2 regions of the Shewanella sp. 0m-6 genome follow, and region 1 is predicted to be linked to the other one. Evidence: riboswitches for the same ligand, from Rfam matches in the RefSeq annotation. Region 1 holds a riboswitch; the other holds the start of a gene.
The links. A riboswitch is a leader RNA that binds a small molecule or an ion and turns the genes downstream of it on or off. The one in region 1 is predicted to bind thiamine pyrophosphate.
Positions count from the first base shown of each region.

Region 2: it holds a riboswitch for thiamine pyrophosphate, as region 1 does, so the genes downstream of both, thiC (phosphomethylpyrimidine synthase ThiC) here and ACVBJC_RS16385 (TonB-dependent receptor) in region 1, are expected to answer to the same signal.

Region 1 is NZ_JBRIMD010000025.1:17,611-25,052, forward strand. Features, by position in the region: gene ACVBJC_RS16345 (curli production assembly/transport protein CsgE) at 1-234, shown strand, start outside; gene ACVBJC_RS16350 (curli assembly protein CsgF) at 247-660, shown strand; gene ACVBJC_RS16355 (CsgG/HfaB family protein) at 660-1,511, shown strand; gene ACVBJC_RS16360 (helix-turn-helix domain-containing protein) at 1,747-2,160, opposite strand; gene hinT (purine nucleoside phosphoramidase) at 2,355-2,711, shown strand; gene ACVBJC_RS16370 (PaaI family thioesterase) at 2,708-3,211, shown strand; gene ACVBJC_RS16375 (PaaI family thioesterase) at 3,204-3,689, shown strand; gene ACVBJC_RS16380 (YcfL family protein) at 3,936-4,325, shown strand; TPP riboswitch at 4,514-4,644, shown strand; gene ACVBJC_RS16385 (TonB-dependent receptor) at 4,697-6,835, shown strand; gene ACVBJC_RS16390 (hypothetical protein) at 6,993-7,253, shown strand; gene pnuC (nicotinamide riboside transporter PnuC) at 7,386-7,442, shown strand, end outside.
Region 2 is NZ_JBRIMD010000005.1:219,114-226,555, reverse strand. Features, by position in the region: gene thiH (2-iminoacetate synthase ThiH) at 1-100, opposite strand, end outside; gene ACVBJC_RS06090 (thiazole synthase) at 93-857, opposite strand; gene thiS (sulfur carrier protein ThiS) at 859-1,116, opposite strand; gene ACVBJC_RS06080 (HesA/MoeB/ThiF family protein) at 1,264-2,064, opposite strand; gene thiE (thiamine phosphate synthase) at 2,078-3,691, opposite strand; gene thiC (phosphomethylpyrimidine synthase ThiC) at 3,694-5,682, opposite strand; TPP riboswitch at 5,828-5,926, opposite strand; gene ACVBJC_RS06065 (hypothetical protein) at 6,281-7,108, opposite strand; gene trhA (PAQR family membrane homeostasis protein TrhA) at 7,388-7,442, shown strand, end outside.

The DNA of each region.
Region 1 (7,442 bases):
CAACATTCAGGTTTGACCGTGGTTGAACAAGCGACAGCGAGAAGCGGTAGTAAAATTAGTATTCTTCACAATAGAAGACCTATCTATATCACGGTTGTCTCTCCTGCAAGTCGAAATATCGATGAGCAAGCTTTAGCTGCTGCCGGGCGAGTAAACCAAAAATTAAAACAAAATCAAAGGCAAGCAAACTGGGCCCAATTTTTAGATCCCGATTTGGCTCCAGATGAATTTTAACAAGGAAAGTTTATGAAAAGGGTTATTAAAATTGCGGGTGGTTCATTGTTGGCGGTGCTTATGGGCTCATCCCATGCAACTCAGCTGACTTACACTCCTGTTAATCCCAACTTTGGGGGCAGTTACCTTAATGGTTCATATTTACTGTCTAATGCATCAGCTCAAAATAAACATACAGGAGGGTCGAGTTATGTGCCGCCATCGGCGCTTGACCGATTAGCGAGTTCACTAGAGTCTCGTCTGATGAGTCAGCTGTTTAATGATGCGGCAAACGGCGGTGAAGGGTACTTAAAGACTGATGATTTCGAGATCCAGGTGGTGAATCAAGATGGTGCCTTATTGGTGCATATTACCGATGTTGTCACGGGTGAAACAACAATTATCGAAGTCGGTGGCATTATCGACACTAACACTGGAGAAGGTTAATGATTAACAAGCTAACCTTATTGTTTGCCTTATGCTTTGTAAGCGCGTGCTCTACTACGAGTGAATTAGAGCAAATAGTGCCTTCATCAAGTTTAATGCCAAAAGGTGAGACTTATTACGATCTAATTGGTTTACCCGCTCCGCAAGGAAGCATGGTTGCAGCCGTTTACGACTTTAGAGATCAAACCGGTCAATACAAACCTATTCCATCGAGTAACTTTTCCACCGCGGTACCTCAAAGTGGTACAGCATTTTTAGCCCAAGCGCTGAATGACTCTAGCTGGTTTATCCCTGTTGAAAGAGAGGGGTTACAAAATTTACTGACTGAGCGAAAAATTGTGCGTGCAGGACTAAAGGGCGATGCTGCAAGTTTAAGCCAACTTAATTCTGCACAGATCTTGATGGAAGGCGGTATTGTTGCATACGACACCAATATTCGTACCGGTGGCGCTGGAGCTCGTTATTTGGGCATTGGCGCGTCAAGTCAATTTCGTGTTGATAGTATTACGGTAAATCTTAGGGCTGTAGACATACGTACAGGAAGACTGCTTAGCAGTGTCACCACAACTAAATCAGTATTGTCTAAAGAACTGACGGCAGGGGTATTTAAATTTATCGATGCTCAGGAGTTATTAGAGTCTGAAGTTGGTTATACCTCGAACGAACCCGTTAGTTTGTGTGTGGTACAGGCGATTGAAAGTGCAGTGGTGCACATGATTGCTGATGGCATTTGGAAACGAGCTTGGAACCTTGCAGATACTCAAGCTGGTTTAGAAAATTCAGTGCTTAAAAAATACTGGTTAGAGGCTCATTCGGTTGACAGAGTCCAAGCTAGGCTAAACCAAGGTTAATATAGCGATATTAAAAAAGGCGCTATGTATAGCGCCTTTTTTATGGTGTCAGTTCACGTCCAACTAAATTGTTACTCATTTATGTGTCGAATGCGTGTTATTTGAGTGGTTTCGTATTTTATATGTTCATTACTTTTAATACTGTTTAGCTTTAGATTGATTTGCAAATAGAGCTGATTATGCAGTCCATTTAGCTTGGCGCTTGCCAAGCGCTATATTGAGTTTTTATTCTTGGCTACTTATTCATTTCTCGTTCTTTGCTTAAAAACTCAAATCCACTTTTCAAGTAGCTAAAGCGATCGTCATCTGGCAGTGAGCGAACCTGTGCCAACATTAGGCCAAAAGCTGAATCAATCATCAATCTGTCAGATAGTTTCAAATAGCGATAAACGACGGGCCTGAGCACAACGGTGAAATGCCCTGTAAATTCGTTGAAGCGTTGCTCTTCAATAGCTGTGGTATTGTTCACCAGTTCACGCATACACAAAGCGGCAAGCAGAGCATTTTTATCACTAAAAGACTGATATTGTGCAGCACGGGAGTACCCGGCTCGCTTATGAACATCAGACATATTAAGTGCAATCATGCCTTTTTCTTGTACTAATTCAGTTGCGGCATCTAAGAGTGCGGTTTCTTTTTCCGTAAGCATTGTCTAATTCCTGCATATTTTTTTTCATTAGAAATCCTAAACAGCGTAAAGTCAACCACATTGTATATACATCTGTTTAATGCAGGTGCAAGTCAACACGATCCAATCATGTGATTTACTTCAGAAATCGTCCATCGCCTTGTCAATATTTTCGCGTATACTATGGCTAATAATTTCCTTTTGAGGGCAGACAAGTGGCCGAAGAAACCATATTTAGCAAAATTATTCGACGTGAAATTCCTGCAGATATCTTATATCAAGACGATCTTGTGACAGCCTTTAGAGATATCACGCCCAAAGCACCTACACATGTGTTAATTATTCCAAATCATCTGATCCCAACAACTAATGACATTAAGGCATCAGACGAAAAAGCATTAGGCCGTATGATGTCTGTGGCTGCTAAGTTGGCTCAAGAAGCGGGGATAGCTGAAGATGGCTACCGTTTAATCATGAACTGTAATCAGCATGGTGGCCAAGAGGTTTTTCACATTCATATGCATTTAGTGGGTGGCCATCCACTAGGCCCGATGTTGAGCCCGAGTGAATGAGTTCAAGCAGTCAGAGCTACTCGCTAACCGATATGGCGAGCCGATTTGTCGCGCAGCTAACTCAATGCCGTAAGCTTAAATTAAAAGTGCTAGAAGGTAGCGGAAAGCATGTTTTACTGGAGCTGCCTTACGATACACAGCTTGTTGGTTACCCTGACACGGGGGTGATCCATGGTGGTGTGATCACAACATTGATGGATACTGCAAGTGGTTGCGCGGTGGTGTGTTCAATTTTTGATAAACACCGCTTGCTTGAGATCTCTCCGACTCTCGATTTGCGTGTCGATTATATGAAGCCAGCAGCGCCGCACAAACCTGTTTACGGTTTTGCCCAGTGTTATAAATTGTCTTCAAGTGTTGCCTTTACCCGCGCTATTGCTTACCAAGATTCAATAGATGATCCCATCGCTCATGCGGTAGGCTCGTTTATGCGTATCAGCCCTGAGATGGTTGGTGAAGAGTTTAGGCAGGCATTGATGGGAGGTGCTGAATATGAATGATGAATCGTACTTTTCTATTGAACCATCGTTGGACGACAGTGCTAAGCTTGACGTTAAGGGCATCGTAAAAAAGGCCACAGAGCTAAATGACTTTGGCCATCTCTTGGAGCATGTTCCTTACGCAAAATTTATCGGAATGGCGGTAGACAGATTTGGTGATGAACTGGTTTTCAAGCTGCCAGCAAAAGATGACAACATAGGTAATCCTATCTTGCCTGCGCTACATGGCGGCGTGATTGCAGGATTTATGGAGATGTCGGCAATAGTACAATTGATGGTGTTTATGCAAACGACAAAAGTACCTAAAGTTGTTGATTTTTCAATTGATTATTTAAGGGCTGGTTACCATAAAGATAGCTTCGCCGAGTGTAAAATCACGCGCCAAGGCCGCCGAGTGGCCAATGTAAGCATTAATTGTTGGCAGACAAACCGTAAGCATTTAATTGCAACTGCAAGAGCGCACTTTTTGATTGATTAGTCGAGCTGGCTAACTTTAGTTTATTTAAGTTACGCCTATTAGCTTATGCTTAAACTCAAGCTTATTAACTCAAGCTTATTAACTCAAGCTTATTAACTCAAGCTTATTAACTCAAGCTTATTAAGTTAGGCTTATTAACTTACGTTTATTCGCTTAGGCTAATAATCGGGCATGTTAATTTAACTTGCTACTTAACTCATGGTTTGTATCAATAGCGTATGTGTTGCAGCTAAGAAGGGGATAGAGATGAAAAAGGTTTTATTGGGACTATTTACCGCATTGGTTTTCACTGCATGTGCTCCACATACTGCCGGTGTGATGGCGGGGTTAAATGGGGATGCTAGGATTGATAACAATAGCTTTGCTAAAGAGGTACAAGTAACCAATATCATGGCTCGCCCTGAAGGCGGATTCTTACGTGGTACGGGAACCATTGTCAGTCAGGTATCAACCGATTTAAGGTTGCAATATAAGTTCACCTGGTTTGATTTAAACGGAATGACAATTGACGATGAAGGCGTAAGCTGGAAATCGGTAAAGCTACACGGTAAACAGCACCTGCAAGTTAGCGCTGTGGCTCCTAATGCCACCGCAACTCGTTTTGAGCTATACGTGAGAAAAGCCTTTTCAAATTAGCCTGTCGACACTCTTGGTTAATATTGGTTAGTTAAAGTGGTAAGTTTAAGTTGTTGGCTAAAGCCTAGCGTAAACCAAGTTTATATCGCACCTGTTAAAAAAACGTCAGCTAAGCTGACGTTTTTTCATGCAAAAAGTACCTGTTTTTAAAGAAGTCTGTCATCGAGTTGTAAATTTCATGTATAATCGCGCTCGCCAAGGGGTGTTAAAGTCTATAAACCGAAAGTCGGATTTATCTGCTTTGACTGAGATGTTGAAAAACGAACCCTTTGAACCTGATCCGGCTAATACCGGCGTAGGAATGGGCCACAATTCATTTCCCGATCGCTTCTTTACTGATGCCGGATCTCAAAATTTTACTTTGAGGTCCTATGTTAAATCTAAAATCTTATTCGCCAATAGCACTTGCGGTTATTGCAGCCATCTCATCTACAAACGCCTTTGCTAATGGCGATGCATCCACCACTCACGATGATATCGAAGTCATGGTGGTGACCTCTGACTTTCGTGGTTCAGCATTAGAAACAATGCCCTCCAGCGTTACCATTATTGATCAGCAACAAATTGAAGATGAAGGTGCCCAACACTTTGAAGATATCTTAAATACGGTTGCCAATTTAAATTGGTCTGGTGGTAGCTCTAGACCTAAATATTTCCAGATCCGTGGTGTGGGCGAGCAAGAAGAATACCAGGGCGCACCTAACTCTTCGGTGGGGTTTGTTGTAGACGATATCGACCTATCTGGTTTAGGCATGGTCTCAAGCATGTATGATCTACAACAAGTAGAAGTGCTACGTGGGCCACAAGGAACTCGCTATGGCGCAAATGCCTTAGCAGGTCTAATTTATCTCAAGAGTAACGACCCTACCGATGTGTTTGAACATGGCGCAGAAGTCTCTCTTGGCGATGATAATCTACAGACTTTCAGTGGTTTCAGCTCAGGTCCTATTACAGACTCAGGTAATTTACTTTATCGTGTTTCGTTACAGCAGCATCAACAAGATGGCTATCGTGACAACCTCTACCTTGGCCGAAGTGACACCAATAATCGTGATGAGTTTACAGGCCGCGGTAAGTTACGCTGGTATGCAACCGAAGATCTAGAAATCGATTTAACTTTCCTGCACGCGAACTACGACAATGGTTATGATGCATGGACACTGGATAATAATGGTTTTGACACATTAACCGATGCTCCGGGTGTCGATAAGCAACGTACAACAGGCTCGTCACTTAAGTTCACCTATACTGGCGCCGAGAATTTTGATCTCACTTCATTAACCTCGTTGGCGCAATCAGATACGCGCCATAACTACGACGGTGACTGGGCAAACCCTGACTACTGGGAAAGTCGAGATTGCGGTGGTATTCCATGTGAGTACGAGTATAACTGGGACAAAAAAGGCGAGAGAAAAACGCTAACCCAGGAGTTTAGATTATCGTCCACAGAATCTGGACGTATTTTTTCAGATAGTACCGATTGGCTGATTGGCGTGTATGCCATGGACTTACAAGAAGATAACGACACGGTTGATACTTATAACCAGTTATCAGCCGAGTATGAAGCACAAAATTATGCATTATTTGGTCAGTTAGATTCAGACTTAGGTGCAACTTATGCATTATCTGTAGGTTTACGGGTTGAGCGTCGAGAAAGTGATTACAGTGATTCGGCAGGCGACAGTTTCGGCCCAAGCGAAACTATGTGGGGCGGACATATCGCATTAAGCAAGGCGTTAAGCGAAAACCATGAGTCCTATATCCGTGTGGCGCGTGGCTACAAAGCGGGTGGCTTTAACATGTCGCTGCCAGTTGAGTTAGCAGACAAAAAAGAGTACGACACCGAAATCCTTTATAACTATGAATTGGGTTTAAAATCGACTTGGTTTGACGGTCAGGCGAGCACCAACCTTGCTGTGTTTTATATGGATAGACAAGATCAGCAAGTTGCAGCATCACAGCAGTCAACAGTTCCGGGTGAAGAGGGTAACTTTATTTTATTTACCGAGAATGCAGGTAGTTCACACAACTACGGTGCGGAACTCGAAGGTAATTGGTATGCAACAGACAACTTGAACTTATACGGTAGCCTAGGCTGGTTAGAAACGGCTTATGGCGATTATCAATATGAAGATAAATATGGTGCTGTGGTCGATCTTTCAGGCCGAGAACTCGCCCATTCACCTAACTATACCTTTAGCATAGGTGCGACTTATCGCAGTGATAATGGTTGGTTTGCCAACGTCAACGCTAGCGGAAAGAGTGATTTCTACTACTCTGACAGTAATGAGTCAAAGTCTGATCCTTATCAAATTTTTAACGCCAAAGTGGGTTATGAAGCCGACATCTGGTCTGTGTATCTGTGGGGACGTAATCTACTTGACGAACAATATGGCGTTCGTGGTTTCTACTTCGGTAATGAACCAGATTTAGATTGGGCTGATAAGCAATATATACGCTATGGCGATCCACGCCAACTAGGTATGACATTTAACCTTAAGTTCTTGTAAGTAAGAGATCATCACGCGTGTAATTACAAGTGTGATTCAAGATTTTTAAAGCATAAGTGAAGAGTGATTAATGGTTAAGTTAATCACCCATTTACTGAATACCGATTTACTTAATATAGTCAAATTGAGCCACCATAGGGTGGCTGAGGTCAATACAATGAAATTAACAGCAGAAATTAGTTGCTACCCGCTTCAAGATAACTATTTAGACCCGATTAAATGGTTTATTGCGCGAGTGGATTCTTACGACAACATACAGCGAGTGACGAATGCAATGGCAACTCAGGTGGTTGGTGAGTATGGCGATGTGATGTCTATGCTTGCGGTTGAGATGCAAGCCGCTCATGAAAAATTTGGTAAAGCCGTATTCGTTTGTAAGTTTATTGGTGGCGAACTCAATTTAAGTCATAGCGAATAATTTTATTTAGATGAGGTGGTCTAGAGATAGGGAATGTCTTTTGGCCACTGTTGAGCTTAACAATATCTGACGATTATTTAGGGCAAGAACTTCTTGTGCTAAGTATCTTGTGTTAAATACAGGGCACCATTTATGTCTGAGTTTTGGCTAGCGTTAGTCAATAGTTTTACTGCCGCTTTTAGTGAAGCA
Region 2 (7,442 bases), on a different contig from region 1:
AGAGTTTCAGCTTAAGCTCTGAGCGAGACAGCTTTTTAAACACATCAACAAAACTTTTTTGCTGCTCTGTTTGAGGATTTTTCTGACGTTGGTTATTCATTTAAAAACCCTGTTAACGGGCTGGTGTGATGTGCTTGATGACTCACTGCGCCGAGCCCTGCCATATAGGCTTGTCTGCCGGTATTTACCGCTTGTGCGAAGCAGCGCCCCATGGCAACAGGATCAGAACTGCTGGCAATCGCAGTATTAACGAGCACTGCATCGGCCCCCAGCTCCATAGCATGAGTGGCTTGTGACGGTGCGCCAATTCCAGCATCAACAATCACTGGTACTTTAGCTTGCTCAATAATGATCTTTAAAAAGGTTTCGGTGGCTAATCCCTGATTTGATCCTATCGGGCTACCCAGTGGCATCACTGCAGCGCAGCCCACCTCTTCTAAACGTCGACAAAGCACTGGATCTGCATGAACATATGGCAAAACCACATAACCTTGTTCACATAAAATCCGCGCCGCTTCTAAGGTTTCGATAGGATCTGGCATTAAATACTTAGGGTCAGGGTGGATCTCAAGCTTAATCCAATTAGTGCCTAACACCTCTCTCGCCAGATGGGCCGCAAAAATCGCTTCTTTGACGTTGCGAGCCCCTGCCGTATTAGGTAGAAGTTTTACGCCACTGTCTAACAATGGTTTTAATATATTGTCGCTGCCAGTCTTAAGATCCAGTCTTTTAACCGCCAGTGTCACCAGTTGGGATTGAGATGCTTCAATGGCGGCCAACATGGTTTCTGGCCCAACGAACTTACCTGTACCGGTAAATAATCGTGATTCAAATTGATGTTCTGCAATCGTTAACATTTTAGCCTCCGGCTACGACAGAAAAGAGTTCTAGTTTATCGGCTGTTTTACACTGCGTAATAGGCCAGCTTTGTCGAGGTACAACCTCTGCGTTAAGCGCAGCCGCTATCGCCTTTATCTCAATGCCTTGTGCCAGACTATAAGCTTCGATCACAGCCTGTAGTGTTGTGTGGTTAGCGAGCTGCTTAACTTCATCATTGATACTGATTGAAATGCCACGGCAGTCTTTCTGTTCATCATTATTATTAACTTGCTGCATAAAATTGCTCCACAGATTAGCCCCTCGCTGTACAAAATTGAGCTCGAGGCTAATCATTCTCGGTTAATACTTTCCGGTTAAGACTTATCGCCTAATACTTCCCAATTAAAACTTCCCGATTAAGATTTCTCGGCTAATACTCAACGGTTAATAATTGACGGTTTTAATACGGCATACTGAACAGTCTTTATTGCGTGGAACCGTCGCTTCTCGCCAGCTAAATTGGTTACCATCGAAACGAAATAACTTACCGACGGTCTCTCTACAACCTAATAACTGTTGCAGTGCAATCAAAGCTTGCATCGATGCCAGTACGCCTACCATAGGTCCTAATACCCCCACGGTTTGACAGCTTTGACTAACTTGCATATCTGCAGGGAATAGACAGTGATAACAACCAGATTGTGGGCTATATTGCTGGTCTATATGCAATAATTGTCCTTGAAAGTGTGCTGCCGAAGCTGACACCAAAGGCAACTCATGACTCATTGCAAACCCATTAATCAATTGGCGGGTATCAAAGTTGTCACTGCAATCAAGTAATAGATCATATTGGTCAACATCTGTGTTAAGCACTTGCTTGATATTGTTTTTCATCAAGTGTTCAGTAACGGCCTTTAACTTGACGTGAGTGTATGCTTGGCCAAGCTTTTGCTGTGCCACTCGCGCTTTTTTATACCCAATATCGCTGACCGTAAATATCAGCTGCCGTGGAAGGTTTGATAACTCAACCTCATCACCATCCACCAGCGTTATGCGGCCAACGCCTGCAGCGGCTAGGTACTGAGCAGCTAAATTACCTAACCCTCCAATACCGATTACGGCAACATGCGCATTAGCCAGTGAGACCTGTCCAGCCTCACCCACTTCGGGTAGTAGGACCTGCCGTGAATATTGCAGAAAGTCGCTATCGCTTAACGCGTTGCATACCCCTTTGGTCATTGTCATTTTGATATTCCCGTCATACCGACTCATGCCATGCTTGGGTTAACGTGTTAAATGCGGACGCTGGATCTTCTGCTTCAGTCAAAGCCCGTACAACAGCAATATCATCTACGCCAGTCGCCTTAACACTTTCAAGCCTTGAGGCATCTATCCCCCCAATCGCGACGATGGGTAGCTCCCCCTTCATCAATGACACGTACCTTGCAAGCTTTGCTAGCCCCTGCGGTGTAGAGGGCATCACCTTGGTCGATGTAGCAAATATATGACCAAAAGCGATATAGGACGGGCTGTGCTGCTTAGCGAGCAAAATCTCAAAATAACTATGGCTAGACAAACCAAGTGCCATATTCGCCTCAGCTAACTGCTTAAGATCACAGTCCATTAAGTCTTCCTGACCCAGGTGCACACCGTACGCTTGATGCTTTATCGCCAGTAACCAATGATCATTAATAAACACTCGCGCCTGGTAATCACGCCCCAGCGCAATGGCTTGAATTATCTGCTGCTCCAAAGATTGAGACTTCAATGCAAGCTCTTTGGGATCTTTTAGCCGAAGTTGTATAGTTCTCGCTCCAGCTTTTAACAGCGTTTCGAGTAAAACCACATCTGCTACAACCGGGTACACGCCCAAAGCTGCATTAATCTTTTTAAAACCATTGAGCTCGCCTTCTCTAGTTAGCTCATTATTAGCCAATGAACAGGGTAAGTGGTCTTGCTCGGTGACTTGTTTGATATAAGGGAATAAGTTGATCTCCCTTGGCCACGCCGTTCTTTTTAGGCAGCCGGGGCCTTTCCCCGGTTGATAACTCAAACGCAGGCCTGCACTAACATAGGCTTTAGCCACTACAACGGCATCATTAAGCACAAAACCATGAGCCATCACAGCAGCGATAGCTGATGATAAGGTGCAGCCAGTACCATGATTATTACCGCTGATTTCTCTTATGCTCGATAACCAAAAGCCTTGCCACTGATGCTGCTTGGATATGCCATCTACATCCCGACAAATCAGTAAGTCATTAGCCTGCTGTTGACACCAACTTGGGCCTTTATCTCCGCCTTTTGCCAGCACTGATGTTGCAAGCATATCAGCAAGCGTTTTAGCCGCTACGATACATGCGTCAATATCATCGAGTGTGTGCCCCGCTAGCACCTCAAGCTCAGCGTTATTGGGAGTGACTAAATTTAGCAGCCCTTTGAAAGGACTAAAGTCTAGCCTGGCATTATTTGCCAGTTGATCACCACAAGTCGCTACCATCACGGGATCTAAGATAACAGGAACCTTAATACCGACTTTAAGCCAACTCGCTTGTTGAGTGCTAAGCCATGACGCTAACGCAGTAATTTGTGACTGGTCTGCCAGTAAACCGATTTTAATCGCAGCTGGCGGCAGGTCTGCTAGCAAAGTATCAAGCTGAGAGCGTAACATTTGCGCGGATACCGCCTCCACCAACGACACCGTCACCGAGCTTTGCGCTGTCACAGCAGTGATAACGCTGCACGCATGGGCATCGAGATCTGACATGGTTGCCAGATCCGCTTGAATACCCGCGCCGCCTCCGCTATCTGAACCCGCAATCGTCCACACTATCGGACGCTTGTCAGGCCAACTATGGGGAGCATTTTTCATGACTAATCCTCTAGCACCACATCACGCTTTTTTTCAGCGGCTTCATGGTAGAGTTCCGCCCCCTTGGCTTTAAACTCAGCCGACATCTGTGCCATGCCCTGCTCACGAACAACAGTCGTTTCACTCACTGTGTATGATTGATATTCAGCATCCGATTTAATATCGATGCTGCTAACCTGTTGTTCACGCTCTTGAGCGGCGGCATAATCACGGACTTCTTGAGTGATCTTCATCGAACAGAATTTTGGGCCACACATGGAGCAAAAGTGTGCCACTTTGGCAGACTCTTGAGGTAAAGATTCATCATGATAAGCACGCGCTGTATCAGGATCTAAACCAAGGTTATATTGATCTTCCCAGCGAAACTCAAAACGTGCTTTTGATAAAGCATTGTCACGAATTTGCGCGCCAGGGTGTCCCTTTGCAACATCGCCAGCATGAGCTGCAATTTTGTAGGTAATAAGTCCTTGTTTCACATCTTCTTTATTCGGCAAGCCTAAATGCTCTTTTGGCGTGACATAACACAACATGGCGCAGCCATACCAAGCGATCATTGCCGCACCAATACCTGAAGTGAAGTGATCGTAACCCGGCGCGATATCTGTTGTTTGCGGGCCTAACGTATAAAATGGCGCTTCATCACACAGCTCAAGCTGTTTATCCATATTCTCTTTGATGAGATTCATTGGAATATGACCTGGTCCCTCGATAATGGTTTGCACATCATATTCCCACGCAATTTTCACCAGCTCGCCTAAGGTTTCTAATTCCGAAAACTGCGCTTCATCGTTTGCATCGGCAATAGATCCCGGACGCATACCGTCCCCCAGCGACAGTGATACATCGTATGCGGCGCAGATCTCACAGATCTCACGAAAATGTTCATAAAGGAAATTTTCTTTATGGTGTGACAAGCACCATTTGGCCATGATTGAACCGCCACGCGACACGATGCCCGTTAAACGTTTTGCCGTCATTGGTACATAACGCAGTAACACACCAGCATGAATAGTGAAGTAGTCTACGCCTTGTTCGGCTTGTTCGATCAAGGTATCGCGAAAGGTTGCCCAATTTAGATCTTCTGCAACGCCGTTTACTTTTTCAAGCGCTTGATAAATTGGTACCGTACCAATTGGCACTGGTGAGTTACGAATAATCCATTCACGGGTTTCATGAATATAACGTCCCGTCGACAAGTCCATCACGGTGTCAGCGCCCCAACGCGTCGACCAAACAAGCTTTTCAACTTCCTCTTCGATTGACGATGTCACCGCAGAGTTACCAATATTGGCGTTAACTTTAACCAAAAAATTACGCCCAATAATCATAGGCTCAGCTTCTGGGTGGTTGATATTTAAAGGGATGATAGCTCGGCCACGGGCAATTTCTTGTCTAACAAATTCAGCGGTTATCGGCTCGCCAATCACTGCGCCAAAACTTTCCCCCTTATCTTTTTGCGTTAAGATAGGGTCTCGTACTTCTACCTGTGCCATGTTTTCACGAATGGCAATGTACTCCATTTCAGGCGTGATAATGCCCTGCCTTGCATAGTGTAACTGCGTCACACATTTACCTATTTTGGCACGACGAGGTGGTAATAATGACTCAAATCGAAGGTGGTCTAAGCCGTCATCAGCTAAGCGCTGCTGAGTAAAGCCAGAGCTGACACCTGCAAGTTGCTCGGTATCATCGCGCTCTTCTATCCAATGCTCGCGGAACTTTTCTAACCCTTTACGCACATCGATTTTTGCATCAGGATCAGAATACGCACCTGCGCAGTCGTAGACTTTTAGTGGAGGGTTGGCTTCAAATATAGGATTGGCTTCAGAGCCGCTAATTAGGGTATCAGCTTGGTGTATTTGGCGCATACCCACTTTTAGATCTGTTCGACTACCTTGTAGGTAAATTTTTTCAGAATTTGGGTGCTGTAGCGGCTTTAAGTTATCAATAAACTGTTGAGCTTGAGCTCGGGTTTCGCGGCGTTTTGACATTAGCAAACTCACTTTATAAAAAGAAATGAAGTTGCTTGTCAGGAGAAATGAGAATGTGAAAAGTTGAACGGATAGTAAGGCAATAAACGCCAGCTACACGTAACCTTCGAAACATTGCTTAAGCATGTCTTAAACAGACATTTTTGCAATGATTTCGCTTGTTTCCTTCGCAGGTTCTAGCCTGATCAGGTTCAACGGATCCCGAATTAACGGTCTCAGCCATATGGCACTCCGACAAGATGAACTGGCAGTATAGTCCTATCGACTTGTGACATACAAGTGCTTAAGTAGATATTAGACCACAATAAACAAGCAAAAAATTAGAACCATAACCAACTGTTATATATGAGTTTTAACTTGTAAAATGGGTGGTTCCGTTAAAATAGATGAATTTTTATCAACTAAAACTTATCCCTTTTTACTTATCATTCGCTTATCTAGTCGTGCGGAAATCGCATCATTGATCGCTTTTTTTATCTTGTCTCCACCACAATTAAATGGGTAACCCAGGTTTTCTGCAAAGGGGTTAATTTGCGTTGGCACTTGGACAATGCGATAGCACGTATCACCTTGCCTGACGATGCGATTCGGATCTAATCTATGGTTGGTTGGTTGTGAGCACCTTGCTGTACTCATCAACTTGAGGGAAAACTAACTCTTGCATGTCGCCATCCATCTTACTCAAGGAACGCTTTTTAGTATATTGATCAGCCTTGTCTATAATGAGTTCATCGAGTTTGCTGGCTCGTTGCTTGGCCAAGTAAGACTGCGTAAACAGGCTTGAGCTTGATGCTAAATTTTGACTACTATTTTGACCTGAACTTGAATTCGCATTTTGAGTAGGAATTAAGTTTAACTTTTCATACTGACTATTCTCACTGCGAGCTATCGTGCCCTTTGTGTTACTCGCCTTTTTTATTGTCAGCTTTGTTATAGTGCCCTTTGTCATAGCCTGCTTTGTTATAGTACCTTTCGTTATAGCGTCCTTTGTTTTACTGACCTTAATTGACCCGTTGTTAGTTTCACGCTCTTGCCACACTTTCTCTTGTAGTTCTTTCTCTTGCGAAGTAGCAGCAACAATCTCTGGATTTACGACAGGTTTTACTGTGACTTCACTTTTCACTTCAAGCTCAATATCCGTTTTTATTACTTGCTCAATAACTTTTTGATCTGTGACTTTTGGCTCAGTGACGTTTTGAGGAACTTGATACAGGTATGATTGAATTTTAGCGCCGGACACATTTTTAGTTACCAGTGCTGTGCCTGTCCATAATTGGTTTATCGCAACGATAGCCACAAGGTGTAATAGTATGACACTGGAGATAATGAGCAAGCCGTTGAATCGAACTTGGCGTTGCTGTTGCTTACTTTTTTCTGCGTTAACGATTTGCTCGCGTTTGGCCTCCCACTTCTGCGTCGCTCTCAATTGGCTCTTGTGCTTAATTAGACACTCTTCCTATAGTGATAACAGCTCTCAGCTTAAATAAGTTCACATTAGTTATTTATGCTAGGCTGAGGAGCCCATTGAATATCGCACACTAAACACAGGAGCATCCAAGAGATACTGATTTCAAGAGTGTCAGTCCAGAGTTGTCAGTTTAAGAACTGCCAATTTAAGCGTACACGTGTTCGCTTAAACTGTAGCTTTTACAATCTAAAATGTTACACTGACCACAATTATGGTAATCCAGAAGTCATTTATATAATGCCAGTAGAACATGCGACAGCTCCAGATAATCAAGGTTCTAAGCCAACGAATA